2 regions of the Sedimentibacter sp. B4 genome follow, and region 2 is predicted to be linked to the other one. Evidence: riboswitches for the same ligand, from Rfam matches in the RefSeq annotation. Region 2 holds a riboswitch; the other holds the start of a gene.

Region 1 (15,868 bases), on a different contig from region 2:
ATAGTGCTGATAATATACTTCATCAAGATTCTATCAACAAGAGTGTGGCCGGTAGGTCAGGTGGGACCAATGGTGCTTGGTTATTCAGCAGCAGTCTACGTTATTTATATACTTGGATCAAATCTTACAAACCGTCTTGCAGTCATGTTCAGAAAAGTGTTTCCCTATGTGCTGATTCCACTGGTGGCAATGCAGCTTGTTTCTTCATATATACGAATTGAAGCATATGGAATAACAGAATCAAGGTACTATGTTGTGCTCTTTGGAATATTTTCCATAACAGGAGCGCTGATGTTAATTTTAAGAAAAAATAAAAATCCTGGAGCGATTGTTCTTCTTGCAGCTTGTTTTGCAGTCATATCCATCATTCCTCCCGTGGATGCGTTCACTGTTTCCATGAACTCTCAAAAATCCAGGCTTGAGGAAATTCTTGCAAGGAATGAAATGCTGAAGAACAATGAAATAATTCCAAAGTCAGATCTTACTGTACAGGACAGACATGAAATCACCAGCATCACAGATTATATGTTCAGGATGGGATATCTTGATGACGTTGAATTTTTCCCTGAAAAGTATGCAAAAGAAAACAGCTATTACGGGAACTTCGACAAAATTTACGGTTTCAACCCTCAGTATGGAATCTATTTGCCTGAGGAAGAACCTCGATTCATGTACGCCATGCTTGACGTCAGCAAACAGATGGATATTGAAGGATATGATAAATTTATCAAAGCGAACATCTTCACAAGCGCTAGTGAAAAAGTAAAAATCGGAGACATAAATCTCGACGGTAAAAATTATACCATAAACCAAAAGTTTATAGATAATGAATTGATTATTTATGCATCTGATGAAAATAATGCAACTTTAGTTGAAGTTCCACTGAAGCAGTTGATTGACGGTCTTTTAGAATTTGCAGGCGATTCGAAAGCAGTCATGGTACCCGAAGTTTTAACAGTCAACAGAGCAACAAAAGCAATGATAATGAAGGTAATAATAAATGAAATCAATGTTGACTTGACAGCTGACAACATGAACATTAATGGAAATATCTTCGTATTTGTAGCTATACCTTAGTAATTTAACATAAAAGCACATCAGAAATATTCCGATGTGCTTTTTGTATTCAAAAACATTTAATTTTTAAAAAAATTGTTGTGTATTTATAAAGGTATGTTATAATAGTTATACATTAGAGGTCTTACCTTAATATAACCTTACGGAGGTATAATGAAAAATAAATTTATATCAAAAAGATACTGGAAAAATAACTCCACCCCTATGGGCCAGGTGGATGAACTTGCTAAAAATTTCGATGATGTAATCAATTTAAGTCTTGGTGATCCTGATTTGATTACTCACAACATCATAATTGATAACGCATTTAAGGATGCAAGACAGGGACACACAAAGTATACGGATTTTAGAGGTGACCCTGAGCTTAGATGCGAAATAGCCAAATTCTACAAAGAAGAATATGCACTGGACGTCCATGATAAAGAAATATTTGTAACAACAAGCGGATGTCTGGCAATGTACTTGGTTCTTGAAGCAATTCTCGATGATGGCGATGAGGTCATATTGCAGGCACCATACTTCACCCCTTACTATCAGCAGGTTGAACTGGCAAGAGGAATACCCGTGGAGCTTTCCACCTATGAAGAAGAGGACTTTCAAATAAGCTTTGATAAACTTGAAAAATTAATCAATGAAAGAACAAAAGCAATAATAATAAATTCACCATGCAATCCCACAGGCAACATCCTGTCAAGACAAACACTTGAAAGCATCAGGGACATTGCAGTGAAGTATGACCTCATTGTTATTTCCGATGATATTTATACTTCTTTCAGCTTCAACGAACCATTCATTCCTATTGCATCTATTGAAGGCATGAAGGAAAGAACAATAATAATAAACAGTTTCTCCAAGAACTTCACCATGACCGGATGGCGTATAGGAAACATAATTGCACCTGTCTACATAATCAATGTAATTCAGCAGATAAATGAAAATCTTGTGTTTACTTCCCCTTCCATTTCTCAAAGAGGAGCCATTCATGCCTTGAGAAACAGAAAAGAAATACAGCCTGAAATCATAAAAGAATACAAGGACCGCGTATTTTATGCAGCAGACAGAATCAACCACATACCAAACATGTCTGTCATAAGCCCCAAGGGAACATTTTATCTGTTTGTGAACATCAAAAAAACAGGATTGAGTTCAATAGAAGCAAGCGATGCAATACTAAAGGAAGCTCACGTTCTGACAATCCCGGGAATTGCATTTGGAGACTGCGGCGAAGGATATTTGAGACTTGCCTGCACAGTTGGTGTTGAAAAGCTTAAGGAAGCTTTTGACAGAATTGAAAAAATGGATATTTTTAAAAATTAAAGGAGAACATCATGAACAATGACAATACAACAAAAATAGATTCTAAAAGCATAATGAAATTTGCAATACCATCAGCACTTGGAGTTTTTATATTTCTTTTCCCCCTGCCATGGAATGGTTCCGTAAACATACCAATAGGAATTTTATCCGAATGGCTGGCAGCCTTAATAGCTCCTGCAGCTCCAACTTTAATAACAATATTTATTCTGATATCTGCAATAATGACAGCAATTACTTCGTTACTTAAGCCTAAGGCAATTATTGACAACAAGCTTTTATCAAAACTTTTTACCTCCAGCCCATTTTATCTGCTTTTTAAAATAATAGGTGCTGTGGTAGTCTTGATGGTTTATTTTAACGTAGGACCTGAGTACGTGATTTCCGGCGACACAGGCGGAACAATGCTGTCACTTTTAAAAACCCTGGTTGCATGGTTTTTTGCAGCATCATTTCTGATTCCTCTCTTGATGGACTTCGGCATTATGGACTACACAGGAACATTGGTCAGAAATTTTACTCAGCCTCTTTTCAAACTTCCTGGCAGATCTGCAATTGACCTTCTTGCATCCTGGGTTGGAAACTGTAACGTTGGAGTCGTTCTTACAACAACACAGTACGAACAGGGTTACTATACAGCAAGAGAAGCCATTACAATTGCCACATGTTTTTCTGCAGTATCTCTTCCCTTCTGCCTTGTTATTGCTGCACTTTTAAAAGTTGAACACCTGTTCATTCCATTTTATGCAATACTCACAATAACAGGAATACTGAGCGTAGTAATAATGACAAGAATTCCGCCTTTGAGCAAGTATCCCAATGAATATTATGCTCCTGTAGGTAAGCAGGTAAATGAAGTTGAACCGCAAGGAATAACAAAATCCCAATGGGCTCTGAAACTTGCTGTGGAAAGAGCCGCAACAGCACCAGATGCCAAGGGTGTTTTAAACAAAGGATTTGAAATGTTTATGGGCATTGTATTCCAGCTCACTCCTCTTGTAATGTCCTTTGGAACCATCGCCTGCATACTTGCTACTTACACACCCATATTTCAATGGCTCTCAGTACCATTTGGATACTACCTGCAGATGCTTGGTGTAGAAGAAGCATTTGCTGCAGCTCCTGCAACCATCGTAGGATTTGTAGATATGTTCCTTCCTGCTGTCCTTGCTGCAAACATCGTGTCCTTAAAAACAAGGTTTATAATAGGAATATTGTCACTGGTTCAAATAATTTACATGACAGAAGTGGGAACTCTTATAATTACATCAAAAATGCCTGTTGATTTCAAAGGAGTGCTTGCTTTATTCCTTGAAAAAACAATAATAGCCCTTCCTATTATAGTTCTTCTCACAAACATATTCGGCATAGCATAATAGAAGGTGGTTTCCATACCGGAAACCACCTTTTGATTTAATTATTGTTCATTGAGCAAATACACATCTATGTTGTTCATATGAATATGCATCCTTCTGGCAGCCTCTTTGGCATCGTGTTTTTCAATAGCCTCAATTATACGAAGGTGTTCTTCATAAATTTTGTCTATTGAATCTTCGCCGAAAAAAGCCATTCTAACAGTCTTGTTGATAAAACTGTCAAAAAGATATGACGTACTTTCAAGCAAGCTGTTTATCAATATGTTTTTGCTGATTCTAGCAATTTCATAATGAAACTGCTTATCGTACTGCGACTTTTGCTCTGTAGTATCTGCATTTACCATAGCATTGTGTATTTCCTGAAGTATCACTATGTCTTTTTTATCAGCCAGAATAGCTGCCTGCTTCACTGTGTAGTCTTCAATTAAGCGCCTCAGCTCCAGAATTTCTTCAATATTTCCGTTGGAAAGCTTGAAAGATAGAGAAAGCGGTTTAAACACACTGTTTTCTGTGTTATTTACAACGAAATTTCCCTGTCCGTGACGGCTTTCAATAACACCAATTACTTCCAGGGCCTTTAATGCTTCTCTCAATGCAGGGCGTCCGATATTTAAGGTTTGGGTGAGTTCTCTTTCAGGAGGAAGCTTGTCGCCATTTTTAAGTTCGCCTCTCATGATCATACCCTGTATCTGTTCTATTACCATTTGGGATATTTTTTTATTTTCAATTGTTTCGAACATGGTTGCTCCTTATATGTTATAATACTTACAATTTTATACCATTTGAATAAATATTTCAATAAATTGTTGCAATAATTTAACAATAGTTTTAAATATTCATCTACATAATATTTTATAAATAATGCTTGAAATTTCTATGATGATATATTATAATAGTGGTAAGACCACAAATCCATTAAAAGTAAAATACTTTAACCACTAGGAGTTAAAAATGAATATACTTGTGCTTGTCAAAGAAGTACCTGATATGACTAAAGTGAAATTTGACTGCGAAAGAGGCGTTGTTGACAGATCATCAGCTGAATCTGAAATCAATCCATTTGATATTAACGCCCTTCAAACAGCAGTAAACATAAAAAACCAATTTGGTGCAACAGTATCTGTATTAACCATGGGACCACCAAAAGCAGAAAAATCCTTAAGAGATGCTTATGCCCGTGGAGCTGATGAAGGAATTCTTTTAACAGACAAAAAATTCGGAGGCGCTGACACCTGCGCCACAGCAATGACATTGTCATCTGCTGTTAAGTATCTTGGAAACTTCGATTTAATAGTATGCGGTGAAAAATCCGTTGACGGCGACACTGCTCAGGTCGGAGCTGAAGTTGCTGAATTTTTAGACATTCCACATGCTTACTATGTTGATAAAATAATTGAAACTAATAATGAACATATAACAGTGGAAACAGAAGAAATTTGCGGCAGCAAACAAATAAGAAAAATGAAGATGCCTGCCCTCATAGGAGTTACTAAAAATATTAATTTTCCGAAACTCCCTACTGTAAACCGAAAGCTTAAGTCCATGTTAATTGATGTAAAAAAAATATCGCTTGAAGACTTGTCAGATTATATTTCAGAAGAATCCACAGGCTTCAAGGGTTCTCCTACAAAGGTTTCAAAAATTGAAATTCCGAGGGCCATTAAAAGAGAAAGCTTAATTATAAGAAACGATTACAATACATTTAAAGAAATAATTCAAAACAAGACAAAAGGAACCAGGAGGTAGCGCCATGGACAATGTTGGAATATTAGTTTTAGCAGAACATAAAAATGGTTCCATTCACAAAATTAGTTATGAGCTCCTTGGAAAGGCTAAGGAACTGGCAAAAGAGCTGCATGAACCAATCAGCTGTCTTATGGTTGGCCCCGCAGGAATTGACTTAAAAGAGCTTAATCAAAGAGGAGCAGAAACTGTATATTACATAAAATCAGATGTTTTTTCTAATCCCGAAGAATATCTTTACAAGAAAAACATTGTTGATTTCATAAATGAACACAAGCCTAAAATGGTTCTAATAGGAGCAACCAACTTCGGACGTTCCCTGGCCCCTAGAATTGCAGCAGCATTAAAGACAGGACTTACGGCAGACTGTACGGATTTAAAAATTGATGAAGACGGAAATCTCATACAAATACGTCCTGCGTTCAGCGACAACATACTTGCTCATATAAAGACTGTAACTTATCCTCAGATTGCAACCATAAGATACAAGGAATTTTCTGAAGCTGAAATAGATGTAGATGCAAAAATAAATATTGTTGAAATGAAGCCATACATGGACAGCTATCCACAATCTGAAATTCTTAGAATATTTTCCGATGAAAAAGACGACATAACTGAAGCTCAAATAGTTGTGGCAGCAGGCAGAGCCATAAGAAAAAAAGAAGATCTGAAAATGATTCAGGATCTTGCAGATACAATAGGCGGAGTAATGGGAGCATCCAGAGCATTAGTTGATGCAGGCATGGTATCAAGCGCCTTTCAGGTTGGATACAGCGGAAACCGTGTAAAACCAAAAGTCTATATAGCCTGCGGTATATCCGGAGCACCTCAGCATCTGGCGGGTATGAAAGAATCAGGAACCATAATAGCAATAAACTCTGACCCATCAGCCCCTATTTTTTCCATAGCAGACTACGGCTATGTGGGAGATATTTATGAAATTATACCTCAGCTCATAAGAGATTTGTCACAGGAGGAACCATGGAATTAAAAACTGTAAATGAATTAATCGGTATTGTTGGTGAAGATTACGTAATCACTAATCCGTCCCAGAAAATTTCATATATGTATGACCAGGTTGAAATGGCAATGAGGCCTGAAGCCAATGAAAATTCCATTGTTGTAAAGCCTAAAAACACTGATGAAATTTCTAAAATAATGAAGTATGCAAATGAACACAATATTGTGGTGGTTGTAAGAGGAGGAGGAACCGGTCTTTGCGGAGCCTGCACTCCTGTAAGAGAAAGCATAATTCTTTCAACTGAAAGGCTTAATAAAATCATTGAAATTGATGAAGACAACATGGTGGCCGTACTTGAAGCCGGAGTAACGCTTTATGATCTCCTTGAAGAACTAGAAAACCACGAAGGCGTAGGATTTCCTGTCCACCCTGGGGATGAAGGAGCACAGATGGGAGGCATGGCAGTTACAAATGCCGGAGGAGCCCGTGCTGTAAAACACGGCGTAATGCGCAAGCACATTCAGGGAATGGAAGTTGTTCTTCCATCAGGTGAAATCATGGAGCTTGGAGGGAAGCTCATAAAAAACAACGCAGGCTACAATCTCATGCAGCTTATTATAGGAAGCGAAGGAACACTGGCTGTTGTCACAAAAATAATACTTAAAATTTATCCCAAGGATAAGTATTCAGCAACAATAATTGCACCCTTTGAAAGCTTTGATAATGCATCAAGAGCGGTTCTTGAAATATTAAAAAGCGGAGCTACACCACTGGCTGTGGAATATCAGGACAAACATCTTTTTGTTGACACTGCAAAAATGCTGGGCACACAGTGGCAGGCTGAAAAAGGAAATGCAGACCTCATGATAATCATATCAGAAAAAACAGAAGCTGCACTTTATGAAACATGCAGTCTCATAAATGATATATGCGAAAAGAACAATTCATACGAAACATTGTTTGCAGGCAAGAAGAGCGAACAGGATGAATTGTTATTAATAAGAAGCCAGCACTACGAGCTCATAAAGGATATCATAGGCCATTCTTTCGACACTGCTGTTGCAGTTGCTGATGTTCCTGCATACCTCAAAGAACTTAAATCACTGGCTGAGGAATACAACACCATAACAAATATCACAGCCCACATTGCCGATGGCAACATACACAGCGACATTGTGCTTGTTGATGGAAAAATGCCACCTTACGCTGAGGAGTTGAAAGAAAAAATATTCAAAACATGCTTCAAGTACAACGGAACAATTACCGGTGAACATGGAATCGGAAAACTAAGAATCAATGACCTGAAGTTACAAAAATCCTCCACTGAGCTTGATTTAATGAGAGGAATAAAAAAACTGTTCGACCCTAACAACATTTTAAATCCAGGAACAGTTATAGAAGTTTAATCATCGCCCAAAGATTAATATAAAAAAATAACACCTGATCATGTCAGACTGTTGACAAACCCCGACGCTGTCATCCTGAACGATAGTGAAGGATCTCATCTTTAAAACATGAGATTCTTCGAGCAAGCTCTCAGAATGACAACGTCAAAAGTTACTTAGTCATCAACCTAATAACACATCAGGTGTTATTTTTGTTTATTAGTCCATTGCTATAACTGCACCTTTGTAAGTTTCTGCAATGTATGATTTAATTTTATCGCTTTTTAATACTTCAATCAAAGCTTTAATATCTTCTCTTTCTTCATTGCCTGCTTTTACACAAAGGATGTTTGCATAAACCTGAGCTGCTTCTGAATCCTGTTCTTCTTTAGCAAGGGCATCAGTTGCAACATTAAATCCTGCGTCAAGGGCGTAATTTCCGTTTAATACAACGAAATCTGTTTCCCCTGCAACTCTTGCTACCTGTGCAGCTTCAAGCTCTACAATTTCAAGATTGTGAGAATTTTCAACTATGTCGTTTTTTGTTGCAGAGAGTCCTGCGCCTTCTTTAACTTTAATAAGTCCGTTTGCTTCAAGAAGCAGAAGAGCTCTTGCTTCATTTGTTGTATCATTTGGAACTGCAATTGAAGCTCCGTCAGGAATGTTTGAAAGGTCATTTGACTTTCCAGGATATATTCCAAGAGGCTCATAGTGAACAACAGCTACAGGAACAATGTTTGTTTTGTTTTCTTTGTTGAAATCATCCAGGTATGGTTTGTGCTGAAAGAAGTTTGCATCGATGTCTCCTGCTTCAACTACAAGGTTTGGCTGTACATAATCTGAAAATACTACTATTTCAAGTTCATAGCCTTCAGCCTTGAGGTCTTCCTTAACTTGTTCCAATATTTCTGCGTGTGGCACTGCTGTGGCAGCAACTGTGATCTTTTTAAGTTCTGCAGTGTCAGCTGCAGGTGTTTCGGCTGCAGGCTTTTCTGCAGGTGCTTCTTCTTTTTTCTGACAGCCTGCTGCTCCAAGAGCAAGTGCTGCAACTACTAATAATAAAATAATTTTTAATGTTTTTCATAATTTTCTCCTTATGTCTTTTATATTGAGTACTTTGAAATTATGAATATATGAACGGATCTTTCTCCCGGGTACGACCTGAACATCATATCTTGTATTTCTTGTACTTGTTAACTATAATTTTGACTAAACAACTCTTTTATCCGTTTTTTTAGCGATTTTCATTCCTATGGACTGCAGAATCTGCACAAGTATTATCAACAGTATTACGGTAATCAGCATTATTTCTTTTTGATACCTGTAATATCCATACTGTATGGCTATGTCTCCCAGTCCTCCTCCTCCAACAACTCCTGCCATGGCAGAGTAGCTGAGGATTGTTCCTATTGCAATTGTTCCTCCAACAATGAGAGAAGATTTTGCTTCCGGAACCAATACTTTAAAAATTATTGTCGAAAGAGAAGCACCCATGCTTTGAGCTGCTTCTATTACTCCATTATCAACCTCTTGAAGAGATGATTCTATGAGCCTTGCAATAAACGGTGTTGATGCAATTACCAATGGAACTATTGTGGCAGTTGAACCGTAACTTTTACCGGCAATGAGTTTTGTCAAAGGTATAACTGCAATCAATAGTATTAAAAATGGTATTGAACGACCGATATTTACTGTAACATCCAAAATTCTATTAAAAAGTCCCATGGGGCGCAAACCGTCTTTTTTAGTAACAACCAATGCAATTCCAATGGGAAAGGCAAATATATATGCAAATATGGTTGAAACAAATGTCATATATAGAGTGTCGATTGTTCCTTCAATAAGCATTGTCACAGTAGTATTATCCAACATAATCAACCAACTCCTCTACATTTACATTTTTGCTTTTGAGATAATGTATAATTTTATCTGATATAATTTCGTCTTCAGGCAGCTGAAGGACCATTTGTCCGAATGCCTGTCCATTTATGTCTCTTGTGTCTGCAAACAATATGTTAACCTGAGCCCTGCATTCCAAAACCATGTTTGCTATAACAGGCTCAAAGGATGATTTTCCGTCGAATACAATTCTTATGCATCTTTTTCCGGTCATTTCATTTACTGCATTGCTGCTGTGATATACAAGTTTTTTTGCTGCATCAGTCTTTGGTTTTGAAAATACTTCTTCAACTTTTCCGGTTTCTGCCAATCTGCCGTTGTCAATTATTGCAACCTGATTGCATATTTCCTCTACTACTGCCATTTCATGAGTTATGATAATTATTGTAATTCCAAGTTTCTTATTGATATCCTTCAAAAGCCCCAATATTGAGCGGGTTGTAGTAGGGTCCAGGGCGCTGGTAGCCTCGTCGCAAAGAAGTATGTCAGGATTTGTAGCCAGCGCTCTTGCAATGGCAACTCTTTGCTTTTGTCCGCCGCTTAGCTGCGAAGGATATGATTTTTTCTTGTCAGAAAGTCCTACAAGTTCCAGAAGCTCCGAGGCTCTTTTTCTTCCTTCGCTTTTGCTCATTCCGCTTATTTCAAGAGGAAAGCAAATATTGTCTTCAACATTTCTCTGCATGAGTAGATTAAACTGCTGAAAAATCATTCCTATTTCCTGTCTTACACTTCTTAGCTCCTTGTCGCTCAACAGGGATAAATCCTTGTCCCCTATTATAACTGTTCCAACCGTTGGCTTTTCCAGAAAATTTATGCATCTGACAAGTGTGCTTTTTCCCGCGCCGCTCATTCCTATTATTCCGAATATGTCTCCCTTGAGTATGTCAAGGTTTATTTCGGAAAGAGCTGTCACCGTATTGTTCTGGCTTATATATTTTTTTTCTAAATCTACTAATTTAATTAATGGAGTTGTCCCCACGATGTTTCCTCCTTTAAGCTATTATATCCTTCACTACCTCGCCTGCGATAATAAGTCCTGCTACAGAAGGAACAAAGGAAACACTCCCTGGTATTGCTCTTCTTGATGTGCATTTTCTTGTTGTGCCAGGAGGGCAGACACAGCCTGTTTTACAGCTGTTTTCTCCGCTGTCCATTGGTATTATAGGTTTTTCTTTTGAATAAACAACTTTTAATTTTTTAATTCCTCTTTTTTTAAGTTCACTTCGCATTACTTTTGCCAGAGGATCCATGGATGTCTTGTATATGTCCGTCACTTCAAACTTTGTTGGATCCAGCTTGTTTCCTGCTCCCATGCTACTCATGATTGGAACTCCTGCAGCATTGGCTCTCACTACGAGCTCAAGCTTTGCCGTAACAGTGTCAATGGCATCTACCACATAGTCATATGATGACAAATCATAGTCATCTGCATTGTCTGGCATATAAAAGCATTCATTTGTTTCAACATTGGCTTTTGGATTTATATCAAGTATCCTTTCAGCCATAACTTCAACTTTTTTTCTTCCAATTGTTTTTCTTGTTGCAATTAATTGCCTGTTTATGTTTGTAAGACACACTTTGTCGTCATCAAACAGCACAAAGTTTCCCACTCCGCTCCTTGCCAGGGCTTCTGCAACATATGACCCTACTCCGCCTATTCCGAATATGGCAACCTTAGCATTTTTTAACTTTTCCATGGCTTCTTCGCCCAACAAAAGCTGTGTTCTTGAAAATTCGTTTAACATATTACCTTCCCGATTTATATTTTAATTAAAGTTATTGTTCCCAATTTTTGCACACGTCAATCCATTTTTTGCTTCTTGATGTTTTTTCCAGCTCATCCAGCGTAAGTTCAATTGCAGAATTGCTGCTTCCGCAAGCAGGAAACATTGTTTCAAATCTTTTCATGGAATCATCCAGGTAGACATCAACATTTTCAGATAGAGCAAATGGACAAACACCGCCTATGGCATGACCTGTATATTTTACTGTATCCTCCGGGGCAAGCATTTTTGCCTTGAATCCAAATTCATCCTTGAACTTCTTGTTGTCTATTTTTGCATCTCCTGCAACCACTATAACCATTGCACCATCGCCGTTGTAAAATGACAGTGATTTTGCTATTCTTGCTTCTGCCGTTCCAAGAGTTCGAGCAGCCAGTTCCACTGTTGCAGTTGATTCATCCATTTCAAGAATATCTTTATCCTTGTTGAATTGCTTTAAATAAATTCTTACTGTTTCTACAGACATCATTAAGCCTCCTAAAATAAAAACCCTCTACAAAGAGAGGGCAATATACATATACCGTCTCCTCATCTCCCAAAGAATCCTTTGTCGGAATTAGCACCTTTCAGCATACTGCAGGTTGCCGAGACATCACAGGGCCGATCCCTCCGTCTCTCTTGATAAGAAGTTTTTATTTAATTGATTAACGTTGTGACTACTTTATACCATACAAAATTATTTGTCAATGGTAAATTTTAATTTTTTTCAAATATTTATTTCATATACGTCATTTTAAAAATCAAGTAGTGAAATATCAGCCTTTTACAATTTATAGATTTTAGTTGTTTCAAGGGCGTATTTTATTTGCATCATTGTTAAACATTCCTGGACATTCGTCGATTGTAATATATAATTAATATAAAAATTTTGCTTATCATTTATATCAAATATATGCATAAAATTACTGTAGAAAAAGATACATAATTTTAACGAAATATAACTTCATTGATACAACTGCATTTTTTAGCATTTGAATGTATTAAGACGTGCAAACGTTTGATTATTTATACCGTTATATATATTAATGTAATTTTTTCCTCATTATTCTTCAAAATCAGATTTTTTTCGTATCAAATGCTCGAAAAAGATAAAAAATTATTATGAATTGTTAAACAACTGTCAGCTCCGCAGAGAAAAATGGAGCTTTATTAAGATAAACACACTTTTGATACATTTTTAACAACTTTGCTAATCATTAACAATAAATTGGAACATTCAATAAGGTTGAATTAAATTCAGTATAGTAATAAAATTACTGTGGTTCATTTAATCTAAGTTTCATGATGAGTTACATATGAATGTAATGGCAATTGCCAATACAATAAAAATTTAGGAGGAATTTTTATGTTTAAAAAATTCACAAACGGCTGTGTATATGTTATGAACAAATACCTGCCAGACGCATTTATTTTTGCTATTGTTCTGACAATCATCACATTTATCGGCGGTGTGACTTTAACAGGACAATCACCATTTCAAATGATTCTGCACTGGGCAGGACCAAAAGGATTTTTCGGATTACTTTCATTTACTATGCAAATGGTCTTGGTTCTTGTACTTGGAAGTGCAATGGCTCAGGCCAAAGTTTTCAAAAACTTGCTTAAAAAGATAGCAAAAGCCGCTAAAACACCTGTAAGAGGAATTATGATTACTGCTTTTGTATCAGTTGTAGCATGCTGGATTAACTGGGGATTTGGTCTTGTAATAGGTGCTTTACTAGCAAGAGAAATCGCCAAAGAAGTAAAGGGAATTGACTACAGACTTTTAATTGCAACAGCCTATTCAGGTTTCGTCGTATGGCACGGTGGAATTTCCGGATCTATTCCGCTTCAAGTAGCTAACCCGGGCGCTCTTGAAAAAGTAGCTCCTACAATATTTGACGGCACATTTACTATAGCAACAAGCAATACTATATTCTCACCTATGAACTTATTTATTTCAGGAATTATAATATTTGGTCTTCCATTTGTATGCAAGGCTATGATACCTGACAAAGAACATACAGTTGAAGTTGACCCTGTATTATTAGTTGAAAAAGAAGCTCGTTCTGAAGATGCAAGCAAATTTTCTCCAGCAGATAAAATGGAACGAAGCAAAATTTTATGGATAATCACTTTGGCATTTGGTTTTGTATATATAGTTTACAACTTCACTAAGGTTGGTTTGAACTTAAGTCTTGACTTTGTAAACTTCATATTCCTGTTTGTTGGAGTACTTCTCCATGGAAACCTTAGAAATTACATTGACGCAGTTAATGAAGCTGCTGCCAGTGCTGCCGGAATCATATTGCAGTTCCCGTTCTATGCAGGAATAATGGGAATGATGGTTGGTGCAAATCCTGAAACAGGTATATCTCTTGCTGGTGTTATATCCAACGGTTTTGTAAGCATTTCAAACAATGTGACTTTCCCGCTGTTCTCATTCTTAAGTGCAGGTATTGTTAACTTCTTCGTTCCTTCAGGCGGAGGACAATGGGCAGTACAGGCTCCTATAATGATGCCTGCTGGTCATGCTCTCGGAGTTGACCCGGCTAAGACTGCAATGGCTATTGCTTGGGGAGATGCATGGACAAACATGGTACAGCCTTTCTGGGCATTGCCTGCACTTTCCATAGCTGGTTTGAATGCAAAAGACGTTATGGGATATTGCGTAATTACCCTGTTATTCAGCGGTATTATTATATCAGCAGGATTCCTGATTTTCTAGAAGTAAAATTAAAAGCTGTCTCGGCATTGCCGGACAGCTTTTTTAACTTTTTCTATCTTACAAGCTTTTCAATTGAAAGGCAGTTCTTCAATTCATCAAGTTTCTCCTTCGGCAATGGTTCAACGCCTTCAAGCCTGTATGCTACGTTTAATTCGCTGTATTTGTACACTCCAAGGGTGTGATAGGGCAAAAGTTCAACCTTTTTGACCATATCATCTGGAAATGTAATCACTTCCTTTTCAAATTCCCTCATGTCATTTAAGTTGTCATTGATTCCCGGCGTTACAACATGCTTTATCCAAATATCATTCTTATTTCTAATCAACGCTTCTTTGAATTCATTGTAACATCCTATATCCATACCTGTGATATCTTTGTACTTTATAGAATTTGAATGCTTTATGTCAAGAATAACCAAATCTGTGTAATTGAGAATTTCTTCATAATCACCCATACCTACACCTGCAGTGTCCAGAACCGTATGAATTCCTTCCCTTTTGCACAGCTTAAGGCATTCCAGCAGGAACTCCGGCTGCATGAGAGGCTCTCCTCCTGAGAAAGTTACTCCTCCGTCATTAAATTTAAAATAGGGCTTGTATCTTTTGGCTTTCTCAACTATTATTTCAGCCGTTGTACTTATTCCTTTCCTAAAGGCCCAGGTGTCAGGATTGTGGCAGTAAGCGCACCTTAGTCTGCAACCCTGAAAAAATACAACCATGCGTATACCGGGGCCGTCCAGAGTACCTAAAGTTTCTATTGAATGTATATATCCTTCCTGCACTTCATCACATCCTGTCGTGGAACGTCCTGCCTATAACATCCATCTGCTGTTCTCTTGTGAGCCTGTTGAAGTTAACGGCATATCCTGAAACACGTATTGTAAGATTTGGGTATTTGTCCGGATTTTCCATTGCATCGTACAATGTGTGGCGGTTCATGACATTAACATTTATGTGATGGGCATCTTGCACAAAATATCCATCCAGTATGTTTGCAAGGTTGTCTATTCTGTGCCTTTCAAGTTTTCCCAGAGTTTCGGGAACAACTGTGAATGTGTTTGATATTCCATCTTCGCATACATTTTTGTACTTTAATTTTGCCACTGAATTTAGAGATGCAAGTATGCCGCTTTTATCTCTTCCGTTCATTGGATTTGCTCCCGGAGCAAAGGGCTCCCCTGATTTTCTTCCATCTGGAGTGGCTCCTGTTTTCTTTCCATACACAACGTTTGAAGTGATTGTAAGAACCGAAAGTGTGTGGTGAGCGTTTCTGTATGTCTGGTGTTTCTTAAGTTCTTTTGAGAAAAATTCCAGTATTTCTTCAGCAATAAGGTCAACTCTGTCATCATCATTGCCGTACATTGGAAAATCCCCTTCGATTTTGAAATCAACAGCTATTCCGTCTTCATCTCTGATTGGTTTAACCTGTGCATACTTTATTGCGCTCAGAGAATCTGCCACTATGGAAAGACCTGCCACTCCAAATGCCATAAGCCTCCCCACATTGTAGTCGTGAAGAGCCATGAGGCCTGCTTCATAAGCGTATTTGTCATGCATGTAATGGATTATGTTCATTGTGTTTACATAAAGTTTTGCAACATATTCCATGACTTTTTTGTAGTT
Region 2 (15,868 bases):
AATTAATATTGAAGAAATGAAGGAAGCTTACAGCATAAAAAGCATTGATGAAACAGGTCCAAATGAAAATATGGACACCATAGAATCACAAGATTCTTTGGATGCCCAAAGTGATAATTCAGAAGGAAAAACAGTGTGATAATATGAAATATGATGTTATTGTAATAGGAGCAGGTGCAGCAGGCCTTTTTGCTGCTTGTACCATCAAGGACAAAAGTGTGCTGCTCATTGATAAAAACAGCGCTGCAGGCAGGAAAATTCTTTTGTCAGGGGCAGGCCAGTGCAACTTCACAAACAGCTGTGAAATGAGTGAATTTTTAATGAGATACGGCGAAAGGGGCAGGTTTTTAAGGACTGCCCTTTTCAGCTTTACAAACAAACATGCAGTGGAGTTTTTCGAGAAATCAGGAGTTGAGACCATTGTTAGAGAAGACGGCAAAGTTTTTCCTGCATCATTTAAATCATCAGATATAGTTGAAGCATTAATTGAAAAGTGCAGAAAAAACAATGTGAAAATTTTATATGATGAGTCAGTAGAAAAAGTGAGCAGGGATGAAGATAAAGACATGTTTCTGGTGAAAACAATAAAGACCACCCATGCAGGAACAAATATCATAATTGCTGTTGGTGGAAAATCGTACCCTAATACCGGGTCTTCCGGTGACGGATATGAATTTGCAAAGTCACTGGGGCACACAATAGAACAGCCAAAACCATGCCTTGCACCGGTGTATGTGGAAAATTACCCCTTCAGAGAGTTGTCCGGAATATCCTTTGAAAGCATCAAAATAAGTCTTTGTAGAAACAACAAAAAAATTAAGGAATTTTCAGGAGACATGCTTTTCACTCACGTGAACATTTCAGGACCTGTTATACTCAACAATTCAAGATATATGGAAAAGGGAGATGTACTTAAAATCAATTTCACTTCTTTTCCAAATGCTGAAGAATTTAAAACTGATTTTGAAAATATGATTTTCAGCTCAGGCAAGTACAATGTGAAGACTGTGCTCAAATCTCTTGACATGCCAAAGCGCTTCACTGATAAGATAATGGAGATTACAGGAATACAAGAAGACAAAATGTGCAGTGAACTTGACAAAAATAAAAGAAAGAAGCTTATGGAGATGCTTTGTGAACACAGCCTCACAGTGGAAAGACTTGGAGACTACAACATTGCTATGGCCACAAGGGGTGGTGTGAAAACATCTGAAATCAATCAAAAAACAATGGAGTCAAAAATTGTTCCCGGTCTTTACTTTGCCGGAGAAGTAATTGATTATGATGGAGACACTGGAGGATTCAACATACAGGCAGCTTTTTCAACCGGGCATCTTTCTGCAGAAAGTATAAAAAAAAATAAAGGGTGATTGCTGTAATGCTGCAATATCAACAGTGCCAGAATTTTCACAAATTACGGCGCTGTTGACATTCTGCGAACATTATAATATAATTGGGTAAACGTAAACACAAATTTCAGAAATTAATTTACCATGACTAATAAAATAATAATAAAAGATGCAGGAGGTTACTAGTGGCAAAGAAAAAAAGCATATTGGATTTGCATAAAATGAAACAGAGCGGCGAAAAAGCGGTATGGGTTACTGCTTATGACTACCCCATGGCATCTTTTGCTGAGCAGGCAGGGATGGACATGATACTTGTGGGTGATTCCCTGGGCATGATTGTATACGGTTATGACGGCACGGTTCCTGTAACAATGGAAGACTGTATAATTCATTCAAAGGCTGTCAGAAGGGGTGCACCAAACACATTCATCATTGGAGACATGCCTTTCGGATCATATCACATATCAGATGGAGATGCAGTATATAACGCATGCAGGTTTTTGAAGGAAGCAAACTGCGACGCCATAAAGCTTGAAGGCGGAACAAGGGTTGCAAGTAAAGTGAAAGCAATTTCTGATGCCGGAATAGTGGTGTTCGGGCACATAGGATTAACACCTCAAAGCGCAGGGCAGCTTGGCGGGTTCAAGGCCCAGGGTCTTTATGTGGACAGCGCGAGATCATTGATTAAAGATGCTCTGGCAATTCAGGAAGCAGGAGCATTAGCCATTTTGCTTGAAGGTGTGCCACCGGAACTCACTGAATTTATTTCAAAAAAACTTACTATTCCTGTTTACGGAATAGGAGCCGGAATTCCATGTGATGGACAGGTTCTTGTATTAGGTGATCTTCTTGGAATGTTTCAGAATTTCACACCTAAGTTTGCAAAAAAATATGCCAATCTCGCTGAAGTTGTGACAAATGCGTTCAAGGAATATGCCAATGATGTGAGATGCGGAAATTTTCCTGAAGAAAAGCATGTCTACCACATCAAGGACAGCATTGAGGATTTTGAAAGATTATTTGAAGAATTCAAAGAAAGTTAAAAAACGGTAATAATGAAATATTATTTTGCATTAAAGCAAAAAAAATATATAATGTTAGTGGGATAACATATCCCGGTATCATCATGAGATAGTCGAAATTTAACAGTAACTTTAAATCAGGAGGTCTTTATGGCAGAATTTTTAAGCGACATTGAAATTGCACAACAGGCGAAAATGGAAGTTATCAACAACATTGCGGACAAAATAGAAATACCGGACCAATATGTTGAAAATTATGGTAAATATAAGGCTAAAATTGATTACAGATATCTGCAGAACGAATTAAAAGATAACGATGAAGCTAAACTCATACTCGTGACAGCAATCAACCCTACTCCGGCAGGGGAAGGCAAGACAACCACAACCATCGGACTTGGAGATTCCCTTTCAAGCCTTGGTAAAAAAACAATAATCGCTCTTCGAGAACCATCCCTTGGACCTGTATTTGGAGTAAAGGGCGGTGCAGCTGGAGGAGGATACGCACAGGTTGTTCCCATGGAAGACATAAATCTTCACTTTACAGGAGATTTTCATGCCATAGGAGCTGCTAACAATCTTCTGGCAGCCATGATTGACAATCACATACACCAGGGCAACGAGCTTGACATAGACACAAGAAGAATTGTGTGGAGAAGAGCTGTTGACATGAATGACAGACAGCTGAGACACATAGTTGACGGCCTTGGAGGAAAGACAGAGGGAGTAACAAGGGAAGACGGCTTCGACATAACAGTTGCTTCAGAGGTAATGGCTGTATTCTGTCTGTCAAATGACATAATTGAATTAAAGGAAAAATTATCACATATAATAGTAGCATACAACAGAAAGGGAGAACCTGTAACTGCTGGTCAACTGAAGGCTCATGGAGCAATGGCTGCTTTGCTTAAGGATGCCCTTAAACCAAATCTTGTACAAACATTGGAAGGAACTCCTGCATTCATACACGGAGGACCATTTGCAAACATTGCTCATGGCTGTAATTCAGTTATTGCAACAAGGATGGCAAGCAAGATTGCTGAATACACTGTTACTGAAGCAGGATTTGGCGCAGACCTGGGAGCTGAAAAGTTCATAGACATAAAATGCAGGACAACAGGCTTAAGACCAAGTGCTGTAGTAATAGTTGCAACAGTAAAAGCACTTAAGTACAACGGTGGAGTTGCCAAGGCAGACCTTGGAGCCGAAAACCTTGAAGCTCTTGAAAAAGGACTTCCAAACTTATTAAAGCATGTCGAAAACATAACTCAGGTGTTTAAACTTCCTGCAGTTGTTGCCATAAACAAATTCCCTACAGATACTGAGGCTGAACTGAATCTCATAAAGGACAGGTGCAGGGAGCTTGGAGTAAATGTTGCCTTGTCTGAAGTGTGGGGCAAGGGAAGTCAAGGTGGAAGGGAACTTGCAGAAGAAGTTTTAAGGCTTTCAGAAAAAGAAAGCTGCGTTGAATTTGCATATGAACTGGATATTCCAATAAAAGATAAAATAAAAGCTATTGCAACAAAGTTGTACGGTGCAGAAGGGGTTGAATTTTCTCCAAAGGCAAGCAAGGAAATTGCCAACTTTGAAAAGCTTGGTTTTGGAAATCTGCCAATATGCATGGCTAAGAACCAGTACTCTCTTACAGATGATCCTAAAGTTCTTGGAAGACCAACAGGATTTAAAATTACTATCAGAGACATTACCATATCAGCAGGAGCAGGATTTTTAGTGGCTCTTACAGGAGACATTATGAAAATGCCTGGGCTTCCAAAGGTGCCTGCTGCAGAAAATATAGATGTTGATGTTGATGGAAAAATAAAAGGGCTGTTCTAAGCAGCAGCATTTGTTCAGTGTCATTTTGAAGCGCAGCCGAAGAATCTAATGTTTTTCAATAAACAAGATCCTTCGCTGCCTCATGATGACAGTAATACTTTTTAAGGGCCTCATATTTTGAAATATTTTTGGAATATTATATTCAATACAAAGGGGTGGTTAGGTGAGCAATGTTTGTTTATCGCCAAAGGAAACTTCAGATGCTCTAATAAATTCATCAACAGTAAAAGCCTCGTATACTCCAGGAAAACGAATGCTTTTAAGTGTTGCAGCTGGATTTTATATTGCATTGGGAGGGCATGGTTTCATTGTTGCATATGAAAGCTTGTTTTTAAGAGCAGCAGTCTTCCCTGTGGGACTCATGCTTATTGTATTGGTGGGAGGGGAACTTTTCACAGGAAATTGTCTCATGACATTTGGATTTTTGAATAAATCAATCAGTTTAAAAGATTTTATAAAAACCCTTGTGCAGGTGTGGATTGGAAACTTCGCAGGTGCTCTCCTGGCAGTGGCAATACTGTACTTAGGTGGAGCATATGCTAAACCCATTCTTGCAGAAACAATTGCTCAGGTTGCAAATGCAAAGGTGTCACTTTCATTTTTGCAGGTGGTCATGAGAGGAATATTGTGCAACATTCTTGTGTCCCTTGGTGTGTGGTTTTCACTGACGGCAAGGGATACTGCAGGAAAACTTCTTGGATGCTGGTTTCCTGTAATGCTTTTTGTTCTATGCGGTTATGAGCATTCTGTGGCAAACATGTTTTTTCTACCCATGGGGATGCTGTTTAATTCTTCTGTGACAGCTACATTAGTTTTAAAGAATATAATAGCAGCAACCATTGGTAATTTCATAGGCGGAGGCATAATGGTTCCTGCTCTTTATTATAAATGCTACTATAAATAATAATAAAAAAGCATTAAGCTAAAATAAAGCTTAATGCTTTTTTACTATTTAATTCTATTTGTTCTTGTCCTTCGAAACAGTTACAATTAGTACACCGGCCAAAATTAAAATGCAGGCAGCAACATTTCTCAAAGTGGAAGGTTCTCCTAAAAAGATTATTCCAAGCAAAATACTTGTAATTGGTTCAAACATCCCTAAAATTGATGTAACTGTTGGACCAACATTTTTTACAGCTATTGGAATGAATGTGTTTGCAAGGAATGAAACGAAAAATGCCACCAGGAATGTGAAAAACCATCCTGTTGCAGTCATTTTGAAAACCAACGTGCCGCTTATCATTCCAAATACAAACAAATAAACCGATGAAAATATAGCAGCATAAAATGTTATTTTAAAAGGATACATCTTGTTCAGTCCGCTTTTATCAATGAACAACAGATGAGCAGCATAAACAACTCCTGACAACAACGCCAGGGATATACCCTTGAGGCTGAAGTTTCCTTCCAAAAACATTAAAATTCCCACTGTTGAAAGAACAAGTGCGATTATTGTTTCCTTATTTATTTTTTCCTTGAAAATAAATACACAGGCAACAGTTACAAGCACCGGATATATGTAATGAATTGTGGTGCTCATGCCTACAGATATGTAGTTGTATGAAGCGTAAAGCGTGAGAGCTGTAAGGGTTGAACCCATTGATCCTAATATTGCAAGTTTTTTTAGTTCACTTTTGTCAGCCAAAACCGGAACCTTATTATATTTAAGTATTGCAAAAAGAAGAGGTATTGAAAGGAAGTTTCTGTAAAATGTCAAAGACATAGAATTACTTCCTTCCAGATAAGTCAATTTTCCAAGAACAGGGGTGAAACCATAAATAAAAGCTGCCAAAATAGCAAAGATCAGACCCTTTGTCTTATTCATAATATTCCCCCTTGCTACGGCTATTTACCGCAGCATTTTTTGTATTTTTTTCCTGATCCGCATGGGCATGGATCATTTCTTCCTACTTTGTCACCTTTTACAACTATTTGTGAACGGTTGTAATCTTTTTTGATTTGTTTTCTTTTTTCTTCATCAAAAATGTTGTTCCATTCTTCCATGCCGTAAAGCCATTCTGCTTTTGAATCATGCATGTTCCAGAGAAGTTTTTCAAAATCGAATTCGGCTTTTATCTGAGTGTCTTCTTCCAGATTTTCAAGTTCCAATGTTTCTTTCAAACTTGTGTTTCCGCCGTCTAAAAATCCTATAAATTCCATAGCAGTCATGTTGTTTTTTTCTGCCAGTTCCTTAATTGTACCTTCCAGCACAGGATTTTTTGTCTGAAGAATATTTTTGTAGCATTCAGTTTCTTTTGTCATATATTCATTAAAAAAAGCCTGATATTCTTCTTGTGTTGTTATTCCTTTTAATGTTTCTGTCCATTCTGTATATAAACTCATAATTTCCTCCAAGGGTTATTTTACTATCTAATTCTAACAGAAAAAAAATAAATTTCAAGGAAAATTGATTTAATTAATAAAAAAGAGCCCGAAGGCTCTTGAATTTATTTTTCTTTTAGCAAGTCTCTGATTTCCATTAAAATCTCTTCTTGAGTAGGTCCTTTAGGTGCTGCAGGTGCAGGAGCTTCCTGCTTTATCAATTTGTCCTTTGATTTGTTTATCAGCTTCACAAACAGGAAAATTGATGCAGCCACTATTAAAAAATCTACAACATTTTGTATGAAATTGCCGTAAAGTATAGCAGCTTCAGCCTTTACTACGGTTTCTCCATCCATGACCGCAGGGCTCATGACGTACTTCATGGTCTTGAAATCCATGCCTGCCATTAAATATCCAAGTACAGGCATTATGAGGTCGTTTACTACTGAGGTAACTATTTTGCCGAAGGCTCCACCCATTATAACACCCACTGCCATATCCAAAACATTTCCTTTGAATGCAAACTTTTTAAATTCTTTCCACATGGTTCCTCCTAGACATTTATCAATATTGTAATATCGATTATTTACAATAATAACACTTTATTGGTTAGTATGTCAATTTTTATATGAGGTTCCTCCATCAGTTATGCCAAGTTCAAAGGTGTCATCATAAGTGATATATCTCACATTGTTTTCTATTACAGTATTTTCTTCTGCTCCCTTGAAAACAACAAACACCTGATTGTTTTTAGACGACTTCTCAAGAATTGCTTTTAAAACCTCGACTTCACGCTGATCGTTTATTTTGTCAAGACTGCTGTTCAGAGAAAGAACAAGCACTTTGTCCTGGTAGTTTTCAAAGCTTTTTATGTTGTTCCACATTGTGGTGTTGTTGGCACTCATGGTTCCATTTGAAACAATGCCGTCAAAGTATATGATGCTTCCTGACTTTGAGCCTGATAATTCAGTTTTTTCAGGAGTTATTAAAAGCTTTTCAGTGAAGTTTTTTATTGAAGAAATCTTTATTGAATCAATAAACTGTGTTTCTTCTCTGAGTCCTAAAGCTTTGTCCTTAGGCTCATACATTATTCTCAGGTTGTCAATGTAAATGGTTCCGGAATCTTTTCTTGTTTCATTGATTTCTGCCAGATAAATATTTTTTAATGTGACAGGATATGCTGTTCCCTGAGGAATGAAGGCTTCAACCCACTTCCAGCCTGTAAAGTTCACTTCATCTTCAAAAGTTATCTTAATTTCATTACCGTAGGCATCTGTTATTCTTGTTCTTAACCAGTGATTCTTGCCATCACCGTAAACCCACATTCCAATGGCCTTTGGCTTGTCTTCAAGTTTAATTCCTTGGCCGTTGTCTCCGAATTCTATGAATGCAATGCTTTGATCAGTCATTTTCGTAAAGTCATAATCAAGCTTCAATGCATTTGAGCCTTCTTTTACAATTTCATCAGTGATGGAGATTTTGCCATCAGAACCTTCGGGATACAAGTTAAGCTTCAAACCATCCAAATTTTCAAATCTGTTAAGGGTCTGGAACCTATATCCAACCTTTACTATTATGTTCTTCACTGCATTACCGAACGTTGCAGTGATGGCACCGGTGTTGCTTGTTTCTCCTGCAGTGAAAATTCCGTCAGTTACTTTTCCAACCTTGTTCCTGTATGAATATGAAAGGTATTTTGAAGGAATGTATGCTGTTTTTCCATCTTTGTCGATTCCCAGAGCATTGCCAAGGTTGTAAGTGTCTCCATGGGACATAACCAGAGTTTCTGCATCAAACTCCAATGCTACAGGACTATCAAGCACTTCAATATCAATGCTTCCTGATGCATCTCCTACTGTTGCAGTTATTGTTACATTTCCTGACTTGCTGGGGTAAAATATGTTGTTAACTACCTTGCCTGAATTTGAAGGTTTTATAGTGTAATCCACTTCATTTGCTTTTACATCCACAGGCGTAAAGTATTCATTGTAAAACTTAAGTTCAAGTGCGGCTTCAGTGTTGTTAAAAACTGCCTTATCTGCTGTTATTTCAATTTTGCTCGCTTTGTCGCTGTCAGGAGAATTATTGAAAACTCCAACACCGGAAGCAATATTTCTTTCTCTTCCGTCAGAAGGAATGTTTACCACTGTTACATTGGAGTTTTTAAGGAAATCAACTCCCATTGTTGTTGATCCGCCCCCGTCCATGTTGACTGCAGTGTATGCACCAAGGTCTATCATTATCTGGGCTAGTTCTGTTTGTTTTACTCCAACGTAATTTTTGTTTCTTCCGTCAATTGTAACCATTATCATTTCTGTGTTGTCTTTGTTAAATCCAATGGCAGTTCTTGGATTTGTTCCAAGAGCTTCATTACTTGCTACATTGAACTGTCCGTCCTTTACCAGGTAATTGAGGGCTCCGAAAGCCCATTCTACATTTTCTGGGCTGAAGTCAAGCTCTATGTCAAGAGACACAGGATTGCCCGGCTGGAATGATTTTAGCATTTGTTCCATTGCAGTTTGATTAGAACTTGCTATTATATATCCGTCTGCTGGAATCAATGTTGAAGGCTGGTTCTTTCTCACTTCAGAAACTGTGCCTTCCTTTACAACAACTTCAACAATGTCCTTGTTTGTGTATCCTGGTGAAGTTTTATTCCAGTCTGTTGTAAGAATTGTAGGAGCCCAATCCAGAGATGAAGTCTTGTTCATTACTGTTACATCAAAGACTGAGCCGTCTGAGCCGTAAAGGGTAATCTTGGGGTTCCATACGGATATGTTAACAGAACCGTTCAGCAACCTTGATACAGTAGGATAACCGTAACTGTAAGGAAGAGGTGACGTTACTATTTTACTGTCAGAAATAAGAGGACCATATGTGTATGTAGGGCTTCCCATGTAGAAGAAGTCTCCGTTTACTGCTGCAACAGCCCCTGATGATTTCATCATGGAGCTTAAGGAGGCCCTGTTAGATACTCCATTTGCATTAGTTATAGGGTCAACAGTTGTGTATTTATCTGTCAAATCAGCTCTTATTACATTGATGTTCATCCACCCCAGAGAAGTGTACCTTTCTATACTTTCATATGTAATGCCCGTGGAGAGCCTTGTTTGTTCTGTTAAGTCGTATACTGTGTAAAAACTGCTGGCATACGCGTTAGATGCCATCAATAGAGCAATGGCTGCTGAAACAGCCGCGATCTTTTTAATAATCATTGTATCATTCCCTTCAATTTTATATTCCATTATACCACATTTAAATAACAATTTAACACCTAAATTTCCCCAAGTGTTAGCAGTTTATAGAAATGCAGATAATATTTAAGACGTATAGAGAATAAAAAAGTTCCATTGCTGTATTTTAAAAAGCTCTGCTAAGATCAATTTTGAAATAAATGTAATAAATGAAATCCATCTGGGAAATATAAGAATAGCAGATTATTAAAATTTCAAGTAGTAGAAACAATATAATATTGTAATTTAAATGATTTTTCAAGAGAAAAATTTTACAATAATATTGTTGACATTAAAAAAACTATATGCTATTATTGAACAAACTCCTTATCAAGAGTGGTGGAGGGACGAGGCCCTATGAAACCCGGCAGCCTGATTATTCAAGGTGCCAAATCCCGCGGATTTCCGATAGATGAGGTTATACCAGGACTGCGACCTCTTCTTTGGAAGAGTTTTTTTATGTATGTAATTCATATAAGAAAGGAATAAAAGATGAAGAAATGGTTATTTACATCTGAATCAGTTACAGAAGGTCACCCAGATAAAATGTGCGACCAGATTTCAGATGGCATCTTAGATGCAATTATGGAACAAGATCCTAATGGAAGAGTTGCCTGTGAAACAGTTACTAAAACAGGTTTCGTGCTAGTGGCAGGAGAAATAAGCACAAACTGCTACATTGACATTCCAAAGATAGTTAGACAGACAGTGCAAAACATAGGATATGACAACGCAGAATACGGATTCGACTACAAGACATGCGCCGTATTTACATCAATAGAAGAACAGTCACAAGACATAGCAATGGGCGTTAATGAAGCTGACGAATACAAGAAGGCTCATGTTGACACAAATGACATGATAGGCGCCGGAGACCAGGGTATGATGTTTGGATTTGCATGCAATGAAACTCCTGAACTTATGCCTATGCCAATATCACTGGCACACAAACTTTCACTGAAGCTGTCTGAAGTGAGAAAGAACAAGACTGTTCCATACTTAAGACCTGACGGAAAAACTCAGGTAACAATCGAATATCACGACAATAAGCCTGTAAGAGTTGACACCATAGTTATTTCAACTCAGCACAATCCTGAAGCTGACAGAGAAACAATTCAAAAAGACCTTATGGAACATGTTATCAAGACAACTGTTCCTGCAGAACTTCTTGATGAAAATACAAAATATTTTGTAAATCCAACAGGTAGATTCGTTATTGGAGGACCTCAGGGAGACTCAGGACTCACTGGAAGAAAAATTATAGTTGACACATATGGCGGATACTCAAGACACGGCGGCGGAGCATTCTCCGGAAAAGATCCAACAAAGGTTGACCGTTCAGCAGCATATGCAGCAAGACACATTGCAAAGAACATTGTTGCAGCAGGACTTGCAGAGAAGTGCGAAGTTGAGCTTGCTTATGCCATAGGAGTTGCTAAGCCGGTTTCAATAATGGTTGAAACTTTCGGAACAAACAAAATTGCCGATGAAAAAATTGAACAGGCAGTTGCAGAAAACTTTGACTTAAGACCAGCAGCAATCATTGAAAACTTCAAGCTGAGAAGACCTATTTATCAGCAGGTTGCAGCATATGGCCACTTCGGAAGAAACGACCTGGATCTTCCTTGGGAAAAAACAGACAAGGTTGAAGCATTGAAAAAATATTTATAATAAACCTTAGGGTAATATACAAAAAAGCAGAGTATAACTCTCAGACCATTGACAAACTCAGACGCTGTCATCCTGAACGATAGTGAAGGATCTCATCTTTATTGAAACATGAGATTCTTACGTGTCGCCTTAGGAATGACAACGTCAAAAGTTACTTTGTCATCAACTGAGAATATGACTCTGTTTTTTTATGCTCTTGACATGAAAGTATGTTTGGAAGTAAAATTCTAGAGATACTGGACAAAGCTAATTACATTAATAGAGAAGAGGTAGTAATGGAAACAGTTAATGATTTTTCAAAAGGAAGTGTTGCAAAACATATTATGGACATGGCAATCCCAATGATTTTGGCGCAGCTTGTCAATGTTCTTTACAATATAGTAGACCGCATCTACATAAGCAGGATGCCGGGAGATGCCTTTACGGCACTTACCGGTGTTGGAGTAAGTCTTCCAATAATATCAATTGTAATGGCATTTGCTAATCTTTTTGGAATGGGAGGGGCACCTCTTTGTTCAATAGAAAGAGGCCGGGGCAACATAGATGAAGCAGAAAAGATTATGGGAAATTCTTTTGCTATGCTTGCAGCAAGCGGCATTATTCTCACTGTAGTAGGACTTATAATAAAAAAGCCGGTACTTTATATGTTTGGAGCAAGTAATGCAACATATGCATATGCTGATGAATACATAACGATTTATCTGCTGGGAAATATTTTTGTGATGATAAGTTTGGGAATGAACAATTTCATCAATTCACAGGGATTCGGCAGAGTTGCAATGATGACTGTAATCATGGGTGCTGTTGCAAACATAGTGCTTGACCCCATATTTATATTTGCCCTGGACATGGGAGTGAAAGGAGCAGCACTTGCCACCATAATATCTCAATTGTTGTCAGCAGTGTGGGTGCTTAAGTTTCTTACAGGTTACACAGCAATTTTAAGGCTCAAGAAAAACAGCCTTCATCTTAAGAAAGAAAGAATAAAAAGAATCATTGGTCTTGGAACATCAGGATTTGTAATGCAGATTACAAACTCTATAATACAAATAGCCAGCAATGCCACTCTTCAGGTATACGGAGGAGACCTGTATGTTGGTATAATGACAGTCATAAATTCAGTGCGGGAAATATTTTCAATGCCGGTAATGGGTCTTGCAAGCGGCGCACAGCCTGTTATGGGCTACAACTACGGCGCAGGAAAATATGACAGGGTGAAAAGTTGCATAAAGTTTACAGCCATTTCAGCAGTGCTGTACAACACGTTTATATGGGGGTTGATTCAGTTTTTCCCCGGGTTTTTCATCAAAATATTCAACAGCGATGCTGAAGTTTTAACCGCAGGAATTCCAATGCTGAGATTGTTCTTCGCATGCTTTTTTACCATGGCCCTTCAGTCTGCAGGACAGTCAGTGTTCGTTGCCCTAGGCAAGTCAAAATTCGCCATATTCTTTTCAATATTCAGGAAGGTTGTGCTTGTTTTGCCTATGGTAATAATACTTCCGAGATTATGGAACCTGGGAATATCGGGTGTATTTTTGTCCGAACCTGTTTCTGAGGTAGTAGGAGGCTTTGCCTGCTTCGGCACAATGCTTTTAACCGTATGGAAGAGTTTAAAAGAAGAAAATCCTGCATAACATTGCATTTGTAGAAACTTTATATGCGAACTTGTATGAAGCATAAGGGAGAAAAACATGTTTAAAAGAAGTTTGGGAACACTTCTTCCCATAAGCAGTCTGCCTTCAAAATACGGCATTGGAACGCTGGGAAGAGAAGCATATAATTTCATTGATTTTCTTGAAAAATCGGGACAGAAATACTGGCAGGTTCTGCCCCTGGGACCTGTTTCCTATGGTGATTCGCCATATTCATCATTTTCATCCTTTGCAGGAAACCCATGCCTCATAGATCTTGAAGTATTCATAAAGGAAGGGTTTGTTGAGGAAGATGACTTAAGGGATTTAGCATCTCAAGACATTGAACATGTAGACTATGAAAAGCAGTTTAACAAAAGATATGATGTATTAAGAATGATATATGAGAACACAAAGACAGCCTACAGGGATAAAATCCGCAATTTTAAAAGGAAGAACAAATGGGCAGAAGACTATGGTTTGTTTATGTTCCTTAAATACAAAAATAATCAGCTTCCATGGTATGAATGGGACAGGGATTTGGCCGGCCGGAAGATAGAAAAAATTGAAGGTGCAAAGACTGCGTTTTGGGAGGAAATTGAATACTGGATATTCCTTCAGCTTATTTTTTACGACCAGTATTTTCTTTTGAAAAGATATGCTTCGGAAAAGGGGATTTCCATAATAGGTGATATTCCTATTTACGCAGCAATGGACAGCGCAGACGTATGGTGCAATCCTCACAATTTCATGCTTGATGAAAATTTCATACCGATTTTGGCTGCCGGAGTTCCTCCAGACAGTTTTTCTGCCAAGGGACAGCTTTGGGGAAATCCTGTCTACAACTGGGAAAATTTAAGGAAAACAAATTACAGCTGGTGGATTGATAGAATAAAGTTTTCCTTAAAGCTGTATGATGCAGTGAGAATTGACCATTTCAGGGGATTTGATGAATTTTACGCAGTTCCTTGGGGGTCTATAGATGCTGTAAACGGAAAATGGATGAAAGCAGATGGAAAAGAGCTGTTCAAAGTTTTAATTGAACAGTTTGGAAATATAAATATTATTGCCGAGGACCTTGGAATAATCACAGAAAGTGTTATTAAGCTTAAGGAGCACACATTATTTCCGGGCATGAAGGTTCTCCAGTTTGCCTTTGACAAAAATCCATTGAATCCATACCTTCCTGAAAACTACGAAAAAAATTGTGTAGCCTATACAGGCACCCACGACAATGACACATTGAAGGGATGGTTTGAAAAGCTTGATGAAAGCTCAAAGGATTATGTGATAAAGAGTCTTGGAATTAATGGAGATGAATTTACAGACACAAATACGCTTATATATGAAATAATAGATATTCTTAGTCAAAGCATGGCAAATCTCTGTATTGTGCCTCTGCAGGATTTTCTTTGCCTTGGATCAGAAGCAAGGATGAACACTCCATCAACGTTGGGAAACAACTGGACTTGGAGAGTAAAAAAAGAATTGCTTACAGATGATCTTGCCGAAAAAATAAAAACAATAGCTGTAAAAACCGTAAGATATGAAACAGCCTGCATCACATAATAAGGTGCAGGCTGTTATTGCGGGATAACTGGAAGCTGCAATGTAAATACTGTTCCTTTTCCAATATTACTTTTTACTGCTATTTTACCATTGTGCTGCTGAATGATTTCCTGAGCTATGGCTAAACCAAGTCCTGATGACTGATGTTTATCTTTTCCGCTTACGCGATAGTAACGGTCAAATATTTTATCCAGGTCTTCAGGTAAAATACCAACGCCCGTATCAGTTACTGATATGAATGCCATATTGTCAAGGGATTTAAGTTCAACACATACAGAACCACCAGGTCTTGTATAATATATGGCATTTGTAATAAGGTTTTGAAATGCCTGTTCAAGCCTGAACTCATCGCCCCAGGTTATACAGTCATCAATAATGATATATTTAAGAGCAACATCTTTTTTTTCACTCACAACAAGACATGCTTTTGTAACCTTGGAGACTAAGCTGCCCAATGGAACACGCTCTGTTTCAAGGATAACCTGTCTGTCTTCAAGCTTTGCCATTAAAAACAAATCATCCACCAGGTGTTGTGTAAAGTCAAGTCTTTCTTCCATTACTGGAAGCTCATGAGGAAGTTGATGAGGGAATGATTTGATCCTTTCCGTACATCCCCTTAAAACAAAAAGTGGAGTTCGCAAATCATGAAACACATTCATCATAAATGTGTTTTTTTGTCTCTGCTGATTTTTCAAGGCGCTGGTTCGCTCCAGTACCTTTGTTTCCAGTTCTTGATTTGTCTGCTCCAATTTTTCTGCAAGTGCTTCAGATTCGGAAAACTTTTCAGCAAACAAACTGTTTATCAACAACATACAGCATACTGCAAAGGGAAGATTAAACAACTTCGAATATCTCATAACTCTTAGGAGATAACTGATTTGGTTCTTCATAACAGGAGAAACGGTTATCACAAGCCGCATGCCAAGACTTATTGTTTGCCCCGCAAGAAGCATATACGCACCTTTTCGGTGTTGTGCGCAGGCATATATAAGTGCTGCAATTGAAAAAAAGAATAGGAAATAATAATCTCTGAATGTCTTGGGTAAGAATGTTTCAACCACCGCCCAGGCAAGAAGCAGAAAAATGACGCCACTTCGGCTTAACAACCGGTCAAAGTGGCCTGGAAGTTTTGTATTGAACATCTTGCAGCTAATGATTATGTCAAGTAGTGCACACCAGCCATATGCATGAGAAACCAAGGGCTTAATAAAATCCCAACCTGCTCCCAAAGCCAG

Evidence for each region. A riboswitch is a leader RNA that binds a small molecule or an ion and turns the genes downstream of it on or off. The one in region 2 is predicted to bind S-adenosylmethionine.
Region 1: another riboswitch for S-adenosylmethionine. It lies ahead of BN358_RS08150 (YbaK/EbsC family protein); the one in region 2 lies ahead of metK (methionine adenosyltransferase).

The regions. Positions count from the first base shown of each region.
Region 1 covers NZ_CANG01000038.1:206,716-222,583, forward strand. The annotation lists gene BN358_RS08095 (DUF4153 domain-containing protein) at 1-1,077, shown strand, start outside; gene BN358_RS08100 (pyridoxal phosphate-dependent aminotransferase) at 1,231-2,394, shown strand; gene BN358_RS08105 (YjiH family protein) at 2,406-3,767, shown strand; gene BN358_RS08110 (FadR/GntR family transcriptional regulator) at 3,809-4,507, opposite strand; gene BN358_RS08115 (electron transfer flavoprotein subunit beta/FixA family protein) at 4,719-5,513, shown strand; gene BN358_RS08120 (electron transfer flavoprotein subunit alpha/FixB family protein) at 5,518-6,501, shown strand; gene BN358_RS08125 (FAD-binding oxidoreductase) at 6,492-7,877, shown strand; gene BN358_RS08130 (MetQ/NlpA family ABC transporter substrate-binding protein) at 8,076-8,924, opposite strand; gene BN358_RS08135 (methionine ABC transporter permease) at 9,066-9,728, opposite strand; gene BN358_RS08140 (methionine ABC transporter ATP-binding protein) at 9,718-10,734, opposite strand; gene BN358_RS08145 (ThiF family adenylyltransferase) at 10,748-11,500, opposite strand; gene BN358_RS08150 (YbaK/EbsC family protein) at 11,532-12,005, opposite strand; SAM riboswitch class I at 12,065-12,167, opposite strand; gene BN358_RS08155 (short-chain fatty acid transporter) at 12,885-14,246, shown strand; gene pflA (pyruvate formate-lyase-activating protein) at 14,299-15,027, opposite strand; gene pflB (formate C-acetyltransferase) at 15,032-15,868, opposite strand, start outside.
Region 2 covers NZ_CANG01000002.1:6,336-22,203, reverse strand. The annotation lists gene BN358_RS00090 (hypothetical protein) at 1-139, shown strand, start outside; gene BN358_RS00085 (NAD(P)/FAD-dependent oxidoreductase) at 111-1,370, shown strand; gene panB (3-methyl-2-oxobutanoate hydroxymethyltransferase) at 1,535-2,392, shown strand; gene BN358_RS00075 (formate--tetrahydrofolate ligase) at 2,522-4,204, shown strand; gene BN358_RS00070 (formate/nitrite transporter family protein) at 4,368-5,108, shown strand; gene BN358_RS00065 (DMT family transporter) at 5,163-6,029, opposite strand; gene BN358_RS00060 (SEC-C metal-binding domain-containing protein) at 6,050-6,547, opposite strand; gene mscL (large-conductance mechanosensitive channel protein MscL) at 6,652-7,071, opposite strand; gene BN358_RS00050 (phosphodiester glycosidase family protein) at 7,144-9,771, opposite strand; SAM riboswitch class I at 10,084-10,178, shown strand; gene metK (methionine adenosyltransferase) at 10,252-11,430, shown strand; gene BN358_RS00040 (MATE family efflux transporter) at 11,706-13,067, shown strand; gene malQ (4-alpha-glucanotransferase) at 13,125-14,633, shown strand; gene BN358_RS00030 (cell wall metabolism sensor histidine kinase WalK) at 14,648-15,868, opposite strand, start outside.